Regions from separate parts of the Comamonas sp. DB36 genome, predicted to be linked through region 1. Evidence: predicted binding sites of a transcription regulator. Region 1 holds the regulator's gene; the other holds the start of a gene.

The links. The regulator NrdR, encoded in region 1, represses ribonucleotide reductase genes. The targets are predictions, from matches to a motif close to CACNANATNTNGTG.
Region 2: the regulator NrdR is predicted to act here: its motif matches at 3,812-3,825, upstream of ACSVDO_RS18035 (ribonucleoside-diphosphate reductase subunit alpha).

The regions. Positions count from the first base shown of each region.
Region 1 covers NZ_CP196631.1:1,408,489-1,415,373, reverse strand. Annotated here, with positions in the region: gene ACSVDO_RS06790 (DUF748 domain-containing protein) at 1-1,363, opposite strand, end outside; gene ACSVDO_RS06785 (lytic transglycosylase domain-containing protein) at 2,144-2,983, shown strand; ZMP/ZTP riboswitch at 3,055-3,218, shown strand; gene glyA (serine hydroxymethyltransferase) at 3,252-4,499, shown strand; gene nrdR (transcriptional regulator NrdR) at 4,529-4,981, shown strand; gene aroC (chorismate synthase) at 5,067-6,164, opposite strand; gene ACSVDO_RS06765 (sensor domain-containing protein) at 6,283-6,885, shown strand, end outside.
Region 2 covers NZ_CP196631.1:3,846,200-3,853,084, reverse strand. Annotated here, with positions in the region: gene ACSVDO_RS18040 (ribonucleotide-diphosphate reductase subunit beta) at 1-604, opposite strand, end outside; gene ACSVDO_RS18035 (ribonucleoside-diphosphate reductase subunit alpha) at 803-3,709, opposite strand; gene ampD (1,6-anhydro-N-acetylmuramyl-L-alanine amidase AmpD) at 4,106-4,741, opposite strand; gene ACSVDO_RS18025 (sigma-54-dependent transcriptional regulator) at 4,701-6,170, opposite strand; gene ACSVDO_RS18020 (ATP-binding protein) at 6,183-6,885, opposite strand, start outside.

The DNA.
Region 1 (6,885 bases):
AATAGGAAGCGCCCAGATTCAGCGGCAGCGATTCGAGCACCACCCCGACCTGCCCTTGCGTTGCCGTGGCCTGGCCCTTGAAGGACAGCATGCCCGGCACGGCATCGCTCTTGACCGCGGCCGAAGCCAGCGCCATGCGGCCATCGAACTGCAGCGGCTGCGTGAGCGGCAGCACCAGCGCGCGCGCCTGCAGTGCTATATCGGTAAGCAGAAGATGCGCGCCCTGGGCGCCGGCCTGGGCCGACTGGTCGCGCCACTCGGCCCGGCCCTGCTCCACGCTGATCTGTGCGACCTCGACCTGCCAGGGCAAGGGCCTGGCCGCGCCCGCCGGCGTGGCCTGGTCCTGGCCGCCCAGCGCCAGCCAGTTGATCACTCCACGCGCATCGCGCCCGGCCTGCACGCGCGGCTGCGTCAGCACCACGGAATCGACCAGGATCTGCTGGCGCAGCGGCTGCAGGTCGCGCAGCGCCACATCCAGGCGCTCGAACTGCAGCAGCTCCCGGCCCCGGGCATCGCGCAATTGCGTCTGGTGCAGCGCGAGCTGGCCGCGCACCTGCACCTGCGTCTGCTCGACCTGCTCGAAACCGATTTCGAGATCCGCATCGAGCCGGCCCGCGACGACATGTACCGGCAGCGCCTTGGGCAAATAGCCGACGAAGTCGGCCAGGTCCAGGTCCTTGAACGCCAGGCGCAGCTGCGTGGCCCGGGTGGTGAGAAAAGGCGTGCTCAAAGCCGAGGAATCGAACTCGCTGCCATTGAGCGCGAACGCCAGCCGCGGCGCGACGCGCACTTCGCGCGCCGATGCCAGGGTGCTCAGAAACGGCAGGTTCAGTTGCAGGTCACGCACCTGGTGCGTGCGCTCGACGAGCGCGTCTTGAAAATCCACCGAACCGCCCTGCACCTTGATGTTGTAGAGCGCAAAGCGCTGCGGCCCGCTCTTGTCATCGGGCGCGGCGGAATCGGCCAGGCGCTGCAGGATATCGTCGATGTCATAGCGACCCGCGCCGGTCTGCGCCAGATGCAGCACCGGTGCGTCGACTTCGATCGCATCGAGCACCGGCGCCAGGCGCAGCAGCGACTGCATTTCCGCATCCATATATATACGTTGCACGGACAGCAGCGGCTGGGCGGCCCCCGGTAGACCGTCGATGCGCAGGCCGTTGAGCGCCAGCTCGAGCGTCCAGGGCTTGAATTGCACGGACTCGAGCGTCACCGCGCGGCCGAGCTTCTCGGCGCCCAGCCGCTGGATCTGGCTTTTGAGCACGGCGGGCACGGCCAGCCACAGCAGCAGCCACAGCGCGAGAAGGGCCGACAGCGCCAGCGCGGCGTGGCGCAAGGCCCGTTTTCTATTCAAAGGTTTCATGGGGTGCTCAAAGTGTTCACTGCGCGCGGCCCGAGGCGCTGCGCAGGCGCCATTGCACCAGAAAACCAGAGTGAGCAAAAGTAAGAGCGGCGCCCCCCAGATGCAGGCATCCCAACGGCAGCATCTCGATCCCAGGGCCGGGCTGCCGGTCCAGCTGCATTGCGAACTGCACAAATAGAAAGCCCGGTCAGCGGCGGGGCCGATGACCGGGCTTTACGGCAGGCTCCAAGTCCTGTGCCGTGGGGATTGCAACCGGGAGAGGATGGTCCTGGTTGCGTGGAAGCATCGATTGCTCCCTGGAGGCCTTAGGAGACAGTCAAAGGACAGGAACTGACAGATTAAGTGCCGTTCCGCCTTTAAACGCTCTTCCAGCAGTCAACTGCCATGGCAGTCAGGTACAGAATAAGCGAGCTGCAATGCAGCAATCCAATGAGTTTTTGCAATGATCCAAAAAACTTAATAGGACTGTCACAAACAGCTGTCAATCCGAAAATTCCAGGGGACAAAACGCCGGAAATATGCGTTTCCATACAGCTTTTTATATGCATTTTAAATCTAACAACTATTTTTTATAGTATTGACTTAGCATTAGGTGAACTTCTAGAATCCGCCATTCTCGAAAAAGAGACCCTCTCTTCGCTGCACGCAAGTGCTCAGACCACTTCCTTCGATGCCTTTCCGGCACCGTACCCAAGGATTGCAGCGCGCCAATCTAGGCGTTCGCCCCATGCCCCCTCACGGGTCAGCAAAGCGGGGTGACGCCTCTTGAAAGGAATCAATATGCCTGCATTAGCGAAAGCTTTCGCTGGAGTGCGAACCTTTGCGTCCGATGTGACCGACGGTTTTCTCGATATCACCCACAACGGCTTTGCCCTGCTGGGCCTGGCCGTGGCCTTCGTGGCCATCACCTTGTTCGCCCGCCCCGACCTGCGCCTCGAAGGCGAAGCCCATCTGCGCGACTGGCTGCAGGCGCGCCAGGTGGCCGTGATCGACATGCCCACCGAGCCCGATGCCATCGATCGCGCCACGGCGAGCAATCCCAAGGACCTGCCGCGCGAGCAGGCCGCTGTCGCCTTCTGGCTCAGCAAGAAGTACCGCGTCGCGCCCGAGCCGCTGGCCGCGCTGGTCTCCGAAGCCTACTCGCTGGGCCAGAGCAACAAGATCGATCCGACGCTGATCCTGGCCATCATGGCCATCGAATCGAGCTTCAATCCCTTTGCGCAAAGTTCCGTCGGTGCCCAGGGCCTGATGCAGGTCATGACCAGCGTGCATACGGACAAGTATGAAAACTTCGGCGGCCGCCTCGCAGCTTTCGACCCCGTGACCAACCTGCGCGTGGGCGTCAAGGTGCTCAAGGACGCGATTGCGCGCGCGGGCTCGGTCGAGGGCGGCCTGCGCCACTATGTCGGCGCCGCCAACCTGCCCAACGACGGCGGCTATGCGGCCAAGGTGCTCGCCGAGCACAACCGCCTGCGCCAGGCCGCGGGCCTGCGCCCTGTCCCTGCCGTCGTCCCCGCCCAGCCGCTGCTCACCGTCAAGCAGACCGCTCCCCTGGCCGCCCCCGCGGCCGAACCTGTCGCCAGCGCCGGCGAACAGGTCGCTTTGAACACCAACCTCTGATCGAAGTACCCCGCGCTGCGCGCATTCGCAGCAGGCCCTTTGCCGCACGGGCATCTGGGCTCAGCTACACTACCGGGGTACGCAACTGGCGATAGGCGCAGTCCAGTAGGTCGAAAGACCGGACTGCCGCTGACGTGGAAACCAGCGGATGTCATCCGTGAACCACCGGGGAGCGTACCGCCCAGGCATAACGGATCCCGCCTGAAGCGTTCCGCCGTTCGCCTGGGCAGCCCTTGGCCTCAAGGGACTACAAGTTCATAGGACTGCCATGTACCACCGCAATATCACTGTTGAAAAAGCCGACCCCGAACTGTTTGCCGCCATCCAGGCCGAAAACCAGCGTCAGGAAGATCACATCGAGCTGATCGCCAGCGAGAACTACTGCTCGCCTGCCGTGATGGAAGCCCAGGGCTCCCAGCTCACGAACAAGTACGCCGAAGGCTATCCAGGCAAGCGCTACTACGGCGGCTGCGAAAACGTCGATGTGGTCGAGCAACTCGCCATCGACCGCGTCAAGCAGCTGTTCGGCGCCGATGCCGCCAACGTGCAACCCAATTCCGGTTCCCAGGCCAATCAGGCCGTGCTGCTGGCTTTCCTCAAGCCCGGCGACACCATCCTGGGCATGAGCCTGGCAGAAGGCGGTCACCTGACCCACGGCATGCCGCTGAACATGTCGGGCAAGTGGTTCAACGTCGTTTCCTACGGCTTGGATGCCAAGGAAGAGATCGACTACGACGCCCTGGAAGCCAAGGCGCGTGAACACAAGCCCAAGCTGATCATTGCCGGTGCCTCGGCCTACGCGCTGCGCATCGATTTCGAACGCTTCGCCAAGATTGCCAAGGAAATCGGCGCCATCCTGTGGGTGGACATGGCCCACTACGCCGGCCTGATCGCCGCGGGTGTGTACCCCAACCCCGTGCCCCACGCCGACGTGGTCACGACCACCACCCACAAGAGCCTGCGCGGCCCGCGCGGCGGCGTGATTCTGATGAAGGCCGAGCACGAGAAGGCCATCAATTCGGCGATCTTCCCCGGCCTGCAGGGCGGCCCGCTGATGCACGTCATCGCTGGCAAGGCCGTGGCCTTCAAGGAAGCGCTGACGCCCGAGTTCAAGGCCTACCAGGCCCAGGTCGTGAAGAATGCACAAGTGTTCGCCGAAACGCTGATCGAACGCGGTCTGCGCATCGTCTCCGGCCGCACCGAAAGCCACGTGATGCTGGTCGACCTGCGCGCCAAGGGCATCACCGGCAAGGCCGCTGAAGCCGCTCTGGGCGCGGCCCACATCACCATCAACAAGAACAGCATCCCCAACGATCCTGAAAAGCCGATGGTGACCAGCGGTATCCGCGTGGGCACGCCCGCGATGACCACGCGTGGTTTCAAGGAAGAAGAAGCCCGCCTGACGGCCAATCTGGTTGCCGACGTGCTGGAGAACCCGACGGACGAAGCCAACCTGGCCGCGGTGCGCGCCAAGGTCGCGGCGCTGACCGCGCGTTTCCCCGTCTACCGCGACTAAGCCTCTCGCTATTCGGTCCGCCCTGAGCCATGAAGTGCCCTTTCTGCAGCCATCCTGACACCCAGGTGGTCGAGACCCGCGAGGCGGAAGACGGCGGCTTCATCCGCCGCCGCCGCCAGTGCGGCGGTTGCGACAAGCGCTTCACGACGTACGAGCGGCCGGAAGTCAGCTTCCCGGCCATCGTCAAGAAGGACGGCCGGCGCATAGAGTACGAGCGCGCCAAGCTCAGCGGCTCGTTCTCGCTGGCGCTGCGCAAGCGTCCGGTGAGCACCGAACAGGTCGATACCGCGATCGAGCGCATCGAGGAAAAGCTGCGCAACCTGGGCCTGCGCGAAGTGGCGTCCAGCCGCATCGGCGAGTTGGTCATGCACGAGCTCAAGCAGCTCGACAAGGTCGCCTACATCCGCTTTGCTAGCGTCTATCGCAGCTTTGAAGACATCGAGGACTTCAAGAGCGTGATGGACGAGGTGCGTAGAGGATAGAGCCCCCACCGGCCGGGCGGCAGAAACTCAAGCACCCCATGAAAAAGCCATCCCGAGGGATGGCTTTTTTGCGTGCCAAGCGCCTTCAGAGCAGCGAGGACGCTATCGGCGCGACGCCGTGGCGCACATCGCCGCACTGGGCGCGGTGCCGCAGCGCGTGGTCCATGACCACCAGCGCCAGCAGGGCTTCGGCAATCGGCGCGGCGCGAATGCCCACGCAGGGGTCGTGGCGGCCCTTGGTGATGACTTCCGTGGGCTGGCCGTGCACGTCGATGGAGTCGCGCGGGCTCAGGATGGAGCTCGTGGGCTTGATCGCGATCGAGACTTCGAGGTCCTGGCCGGTGCTGATGCCGCCGAGCACGCCGCCCGAATGGTTGCTCGCGAAGCCGGCCGGGGTGAGTGAGTCGCCATGCACCGTGCCGCGCTGGGCGACGCTCGCGAAGCCGGCGCCGATTTCCACGCCCTTGACCGCGTTGAGGCCCATCATCGCGTAGGCGATGTCGGCATCGAGCTTGTCATAGAGCGGCTGGCCCAGGCCCACGGGCATGCCCGTGGCCTGCACGCGGATGCGCGCGCCGCAGGAGTCGCCGGCCTTGCGCAGCGCGTCCATATAGCTTTCATAGGCCGAGACATCGGCGACCGGGGCGAAGAACGGGTTGCCGGGTACATGCGACCAGTCCTCGAACGGAATCTCGAGTTCGCCCAGCTGCGTCATGCAGGCGCGGAACTCGGTGCCGAACTGGGCCTTGAGCCACTGCTTGGCCACGGCGCCCGCGGCCACCGTGGGCGCCGTCAGACGCGCCGACGAACGGCCGCCGCCGCGCGGGTCGCGGATGCCGTACTTGTGCCAGTAGGTGTAATCGGCATGGCCGGGGCGGAAGCTCTCGGAGATGTTCGCGTAGTCCTTGCTGCGCTGGTCGGTATTGCGGATCAGCAGCGCGATCGGCGTGCCCGTGGTCTTGCCTTCATAGACGCCCGACAGGATTTCGACCGCGTCGGCTTCCTGGCGCTGGGTCACATGGCGGCTGGTGCCGGGGCGCCGACGGTCCAGGTCATGCTGGATGATGGCTTCGGTCAACGGCATGCCCGGCGGGCAGCCATCGATCACGCAGCCAATGGCCGGGCCGTGGGATTCACCGAAATTGGTGACGCTGAAAATGGTTCCGAAAGTATTGCCGCTCATGGCGCGCGATTATGCCTGTATGAAGTGCTTGGCACCTGAGCAACACATTGATACGATTTGTATTGACGCGCGCCGCCGTCTCGACCGGCCCGTTCACCATGAGGAGTGCCACCATCCCATGCAAGCCGCCAGCCAATCGCCGCCCGCGCCAGGGCCCGCCGCCCATGGCCTGACGCTGCCCGCATCACTGCCCTCCCTGACGCAGGCGCTGGACGTCAGCGACTGCGCCATCCTGATCAGCGACGAACAGCGCCGCATCGTCTACACCAACGCCGGTTTCGAGCGGCTGTTCGGCTATCCGCTGCACGAAGCGCGCGGCCGGCGGCCGCGCGACCTGCTGCTGGGCAAGTCCTTTTCCCCGGACGCGCTCGCGCATATCGACGAACAGTTGGCGCGCACCGGCCGTTACACGGGCGAAGCGCTGTGCTACCACCGCAACGGGGATCCGATATGGGTCTCGCTGGTCTGCAACATCCACCCGCCGCCGCAGCCCGGCCGGCCCCAAGGCGACGCAGGCTGCGCCGTGGTCACGCTCACCGACCTCACGCCCACCAAGCACCACGAGGCCTTGCAAAGCCGGGTGCTCGAAGCCATGGTGAGTGAAGTACCGCTGCCCCAGCTGATGGCCCTGGTCTGCGCCGAAGTCGAGTGTATCGCGCCCGATGTGATTGCCAGCGTGCTGCGCGTGGACGGCGACGGGCGCCTGCGGGTGCTCGCCGCC
Region 2 (6,885 bases), 2.1 Mb from region 1:
CGATCAGCGACTTGAGCAGCGTCTGGTCGTTTTCGGGCGTGCCGGTGTGGAAGTTCGGGTCCATGATCGCCTCGATGTACGGGATCAGGAACTCGTCCTTGTCGCGTATCGACTTGACTTCGTTGTAGGCGTTGAAGATCTCGCCTTCGTCCAGGCCCAGCGATTCGACGATGTACTGGTAGGCGTGGGTGTGGATGGCTTCCTCGAAGGCCTGGCGCAGCAGGAACTGGCGGCATTCGGGCGCCGTGATGTGGCGGTAGGTGCCCAGCACGATGTTGTTCGCGGCCAGCGAGTCGGCCGTGACGAAGAAGCCCAGGTTGCGCTTGACGATGCGGCGCTCGTCTTCGGTCAGGCCGTTGGGGTCCTTCCACAACGCGATGTCGCGCGTCATGTTCACTTCCTGCGGCATCCAGTGGTTGGCGCAGGTGGCCAGGTACTTTTCCCAGGCCCACTTGTACTTGAAAGGCACCAGCTGGTTCACATCGGTCTTGGCGTTGATGATGCGCTTGTCGGCTGCATTCACACGCTTGAAGGCGGCGGGAGCGGGGGCCTGTTCGTCGCCGGCCGGGGCGTTGGAGGAGATGTCGTCGTCGAAGGTCAGCATGGTGTATTCCTGAAAGGGGCTGCGATTGTGGGCAGCATGGCCGGCATTGCGCGCGGAGGTCCGTGGAGCGAGCCTGCGGATTCCGAGGGCCGGCATTCGTCTTATTTTTGCAGAAAGCGAGCGCGGCCTGGTGCCGCGCTTTACGCCACCCCACCGGCCGTGGCCGGGTGGGGTCAACGCCCTGAGGCGTTCAATGGCTTATTGACAAGCCTCGCAGCCTGGGTCGTCGATCGCGCAGAACTTGATGTCCGTTGCGGGCGTGCTGGCCAGGGCGGCGGCGGCCGCCTTTTCAAGCGCGCTGGGCGCTGCGGCAACGGGGGCCGCAGGCGCTGCGGCGCTCGATGTGGCGGAGGACGAGGACACGGCGTTGAGCGTGCGGCTTTGCACCGTGGACTTCTCGACCTGCGTGGCGCTGGTGGTGCGCAGATAGTAGGTGGTCTTCAGACCGCGCAGCCAGGCCAGCTTGTAGGTGTCGTCGAGCTTCTTGCCCGAGGCACCGGCCATGTAGATGTTCAGGCTCTGGGCCTGATCGATCCACTTCTGGCGACGCGACGCGGCTTCGACCAGCCATTCGGGCGAGACTTCGAACGCGGTCGCGTACTGGTCCTTGATTTCCTGGGGCACGCGGTCGATGGGGCGCAGCGAGCCGTCGAAGTGCTTGAGGTCCATGACCATCACGTCATCCCACAGGCCCAGGCGCTTGAGGTCACGCACCAGGTAGCCGTTGATGATGGTGAATTCACCCGACAGGTTGGACTTGACCGACAGGTTGCCGAACGAAGGCTCGATCGATGCGTCCACGCCAACGATGTTGGAGATGGTCGCCGTGGGAGCGATGGCCACGCAGTTGGAATTGCGCATGCCGTCGGCCGCGATCTTGTTGCGCAGGCTGTCCCAGTCGAGGCGCATGGAGCGATCGACTTCGACATGGCCGCCACGCGCCTTTTCCAGCAGGTCCAGCGTGTCCAGCGGCAGGATGCCACGGTCCCACAGCGAGCCCTTGAAGGTCGAGTAGGCGCCGCGTTCCTTGGACAGCTCGGTCGAGGCCCAGTAGGCGTAGTAGCAGATGGCTTCCATCGACTGGTCGGCGAACTCCACGGCCGAGAGCGAGGCGTAGGGCATGCGCATTTCATACAGCGCATCCTGGAAGCCCATCAGGCCCAGGCCCACGGGGCGGTGGCGCAGGTTCGAATCCTTGGCCTTCTGCACCGCGTAGTAATTGATGTCGATCACGTTGTCGAGCATGCGCATCGCCGTGGTGATGGTCTTGCGCAGCTTCTCGTGGTCGAGCTGACCGTTCTTGATGTGGCGCACCAGGTTGACCGAGCCGAGGTTGCAGACCGCGGTTTCGGTGTCGCTGGTGTTGAGCGTGATTTCGGTGCACAGGTTGGACGAGTGCACCACGCCCACATGCTGCTGCGGCGAACGGATGTTGCAAGGATCCTTGAAGGTGATCCAGGGGTGGCCGGTCTCGAACAGCATCGAGAGCATCTTGCGCCACAGGTCGGTGGCGGGCAGCGTCTTGTGCAGCTTGAGCTCGCCGCTCGCAGCCTTGGTTTCGTAGGCGGTATAGGCCTTCTCGAAATCGGCGCCGAACAGGTCATGCAGGTCGGGCACGTCGGCGGGCGAGAACAGCGTCCAGCTGCCCTTTTCGATCACGCGGCGCATGAACAGATCGGGGATCCAGTTGGCGGTGTTCATGTCGTGCGTACGGCGGCGGTCGTCGCCGGTGTTCTTGCGCAGTTCCAGGAACTCCTCGATGTCGAGGTGCCAGGTTTCGAGGTAAGTGCAGACCGCGCCCTTGCGCTTGCCGCCCTGGTTCACGGCCACGGCCGTGTCGTTGACCACCTTGAGGAAAGGCACGACGCCTTGCGATTCGCCGTTCGTGCCCTTGATGCGCGAACCCAGGGCGCGCACGCGCGTCCAGTCGTTGCCCAGGCCGCCGGCAAACTTCGACAGCAGCGCGTTTTCCTTGATCGACTCATAGATGCCATCGAGGTCGTCGGGCACCGTGGTCAGATAGCAGCTCGACAGCTGCGAACGCAGCGTGCCGCTGTTGAACAGCGTGGGCGTGCTGCTCATGAAGTCGAACGAGCTCAGCAGCTCGTAGAACTCGATGGCGCGCGCGTTGCGGTCGGTCTCGCCCAGCGCCAGGCCCATGGCCACGCGCATGAAGAACGACTGGGGCAGCTCGATGCGCGTCTTCTTGACGTGCAGGAAGTAGCGGTCATACAGCGTCTGCAGGCCAAGATAGTCGAACTGCTGGTCGCGTTCGGCCTTGAGGGCCTGGGCCAGGCGCGGCAGGTCGTAGTTGAGCAGCTCGGGGTTGAGCAGTTCGTTGTCGACACCCTTTTGCACGAAGCCAGGGAAGTAGTCGACATAGGCGGCCGACATGTCGGCGGGCGCGACATCGCGGCCCATGACTTCGCGCACGATCGTGTGCAGCAGCAGGCGCGCGGTGGCGTAGGTGTAGTCGGGGTCCTTTTCGATCAGCGTGCGCGCTGCCAGGATGGCGGCCTTGAACACTTCGTCGATCGGCACGCCGTCATACAGATTGCGCAGCGTTTCCTGCACGATGGGATCGGGCTTGATGTCGGCGTTCAGGCCCTTGCACGCAGCTTCGATCAGCGCCAGCAGGGCTTCGCGGTTGAGCGGCACGCGCTGGCCCTTGTCGGTCACATGCAGCACGGGGGCGGGAGCGGCCGTGGCCTGGGCGGCCTTCTTCTGCTCGGCGCGTTCCTGGTTGCGGCGCTCGCGGTACAGCACATAGGCGCGCGCGACTTCGTGGTGGCCGCCGCGCATCAGGCCGAGTTCGACCTGGTCTTGAATGTCTTCGATGTGGAACGTGCCGCCGCCCGGACGCGAGCGCACCAGCGCGCGCACCACGCCTTGCGTGAGCTCGTCCACCATTTCGCGCACGCTGGACGAGGCCGCGCCCTGGGCGCCGCGCACGGCCAGGAAGGCCTTGGTCACGGCGATGGCGATTTTCTGCGGCGTGAAGTCCACGACATCGCCGCTGCGGCGCATCACGTGGTACTGCTCGGAAGCCGAGTGGGTCGCTGCATCGGCGGACGCAGTGGATACGGGGTTCAACGCTTCTTGCATGGATTCCTCTTGGGCGTTTAAGTGATGGCGCTGTAGTGGCGGATGGCCGGCAGCGCGGAGGCTTGTCCACAAGCCATGCACACGCTGTGCACAACTTTTTAACACTAAATGTAGTGCTTGTGGAGGGCTTCGACCACTACAGGTAGTGTCTTTGCTTCGGGTGCTAGTGTAGCGCGGACCCCAAGCCGGGGGGGCGAAATGGACCCGAAACCCTAGCCGTCGAGGCGGAATCGGGCGACTTTTCCAGCGCCGAAGCGGGCCTGTGCAGCGCGAATGCCAGTGTCCGCGCGGGCTCGCGGCGAAGCGCGACAGCGCTGAACACGGCAAATTTTTTTTTGCGGCGTGGCAAAAAACAGGTGGTTGCCAGACGCCGGTTGACGCTGCCGAAAAAACGCCTTATGCGCTTGGCGGCCATTCCAGTTGCGCGGCCGCGAGCGCGCCGCGCAGCCGCGCCCAGTCGAAGCCCGGGCCGGGGTCGAGCTTGCGGCCCGGCGCGATATGTTCGTGGCCGGCGACATGGCGTATGGGGTAATGCGCGACGAGGTCGGCGCACAGCGCGGCGAGCGCCGCGTACTGCGCGGCTTCGAACGTCAGGCCTTCGAGGCCTTCGAGTTCTATGCCTATGGAGTCGTCGTTGCAGTTGCCGCGACCGCGCCAGCTGGACGCGCCCGCGTGCCAGGCGCGCTGGTCGCAATCGACGAACTGCCAGATGACGCCGGCGCGCGTGATGAAGAAGTGCGCCGAGACCTCGATGCCGCGTATGGTCTGGTAATAGGGATGGGCGTCCCAGTCGAGCTGGTTGGTGAACAGTTGCTGCACCGCGCCCGTGCCGTATTCGCCGGGTGGCAGGCTGATCGAATGCAGCACCAGCAAGTCGATTTGCGCGCCCTCGGGCCGCGGGCCGAAGTTGGGCGAGGGCAGGGCGCGCGCGGCCTGGTACCAGCCGCCTTGCCAGCGGCTGGCGGGCCAGCGATCGCCGGGTTCTGTCGGCTCAAGCCAGGGGGTCGGTGTTGTCGGCGGCGTCACTGTCATGGGGTGCGGTGATGTTCAGGCGCGCGATGCGGTAACGGATCTGGCGCAGGCTGATGCCCAGCCGGGCCGCGGTCGCGGTGCGGTTGAAGCCCATTTCATGCAGCGCGCGCACCAGGATGTCGCGCTCCTGCTGGTCCAGCCAGGCTTGCAGGTCGTGGGGCAGAGGCGCGGCGTCGGCTGCGGCGTGGTCGCCAGCCGCCGCCACGGGCGCGGCACTGAGGGGGTCGGGCGCGGCGGCGTCCAGCGACAACTGCTGGCCTTCGCTGAGCGTGAGCGCGCGATGCAGCTGGTTTTCGAGCTCGCGCACATTGCCCGTGAGCGGCAGGCGCGCGAGCTGCTCGAAGAACTGCGCCGACAGCTGCGGCGCGGCGCAGCCGGTCTCGGCCGCAATACGTTCGAGCAGCACTTCGCACAGTGCCGGCAGGTCTTCGCGGCGTTCGCGCAGCGGCGGCAGATGGATCTCGATGACGTTGAGCCGGTAGTACAGATCCTGGCGAAAGCGTCCCGCGGGCACTTCCTGGGCCAGGTCGCGGTGGGTGGCGCTGACGATGCGCACGTCGACCGGCTCTTCCTGGGTCGAGCCCAGCGGGCGCACGCGCCGCTCCTGGATGGCGCGCAGCAGCTTGGCCTGCATGGCCAGCGGCAGATCGCCGATTTCGTCGAGGAACAGCGTGCCGCCGCGCGCCGCCTGGAAGTAGCCGTTGCGGTCCTGCGTGGCGCCGGTGTACGAGCCCTTGCGCGCGCCGAAGAACTCGGCTTCGAGCAGATTGTCGGGAATCGCGCCGCAGTTGACCGCGATCAGCGGGCCGTCGGCGCGGTGGCTGCAGGCGTGCAGCGCGCGCGCCACCAGTTCCTTGCCCGTGCCCGATTCGCCCTGGACCAGCACCGGTGCCATGCCTTTGGCGACCTTGAGAATGTTCTGCTTGACCGCGCGCATCGCCGGCGATTCGCCGACCAGCTGCGCCAGCGCGCTCGCCGGGTCGGCCAGGCGCGCTTCGGCTTCGCGCCCGCCCGTGCCGCGCGCGCCGCGCCCGGGCGTGGCGCTCGCGGCCGGCGCGGGCCGGTGCACGGCCGAGGCCACGACCGCGCGGAACTGCTTGAGGTCCACGGGCTTGCTCAGGTAGTCGAAGGCGCCGGCGCGCAGCGCTTCGACGGCATTCTCGGCCGAGCTGTGGGCCGTGATGACCACACAGCGCTCGGGGCGCTGCTGGGCGCGCAGCTCGTGCAGCAGGTCCAGCCCCAGGCCGTCGGGCAGGCGCATGTCGGTGAGCACGGCGTCGAAGCGCTGGGCCTGCAGCGCCGCGCGTGCTTCCTGCACGCTTTCGGCGGTTTCGACGCGGTAGCCTTCGCGCAGCAGGGTCAGCTCATAGAGCGTGCGCAGGTCGGGCTCATCGTCGATGACCAGGATGGAGGCAGCAATATCAGACATGGGGCACAGGTGTCATACGACGATGGTGTCAAGGCGGAAGGAGGGCGTACCCAGGACGGCAGTGGGATAGAACACCAGCGTGAAGGCATTGCCTTCGACGCTGCCGCGCGTGGTGCTGCGCGCCAGTCGCTGGTAGCCCAGGCGCGCGCCATAGCGCTCGCACAGCTCCCTGCATATATAGAGACCCAGGCCGGTGGACCGGCTCTGCGACGAGAAGAAGGGCTCGAACAGGTGGCGCTGCACCGAGGCATCGAGCGGCGCGCCATCGCTCCAGACCTGCAGCCATACCTGGGGGCCCACAGGGGGGGCGCTGCCGGGCACGGGCGCCGTGCCCGCATGGCCGGTGTGCACCTGCAGGCCGTCGGCGGCGTCGCTGCGAAAGCGCTGGGCGTTGTCCAGCAGGTTGACGAGCACGCGCCGCAGATGTTCGGCGTCGAAGGCGACCAGCGCCTGATGCGCCTGCAGCTTCACCAGCGCCTGGCGCGCAGCGCCCTCGGCGCCGGGCGCCTGGCTGCGCCACTCCTGCCAGATCGACTCGACCTGCTCGTCCAGCGGCAGCGCGCTGGCTTCGGCGGCATGGATCTGCTGCTGCACGCGCGCGATGTCCAGCACTTCCTCGGCAATGCGCGCCAGGCGCTGGGCGTTGTGCGCAACCATCTGGCTCAGCCGCTGCTGGCCCGGGTCGGTCAGGTCTTCGGCGAGCAGCGCGTTGGCC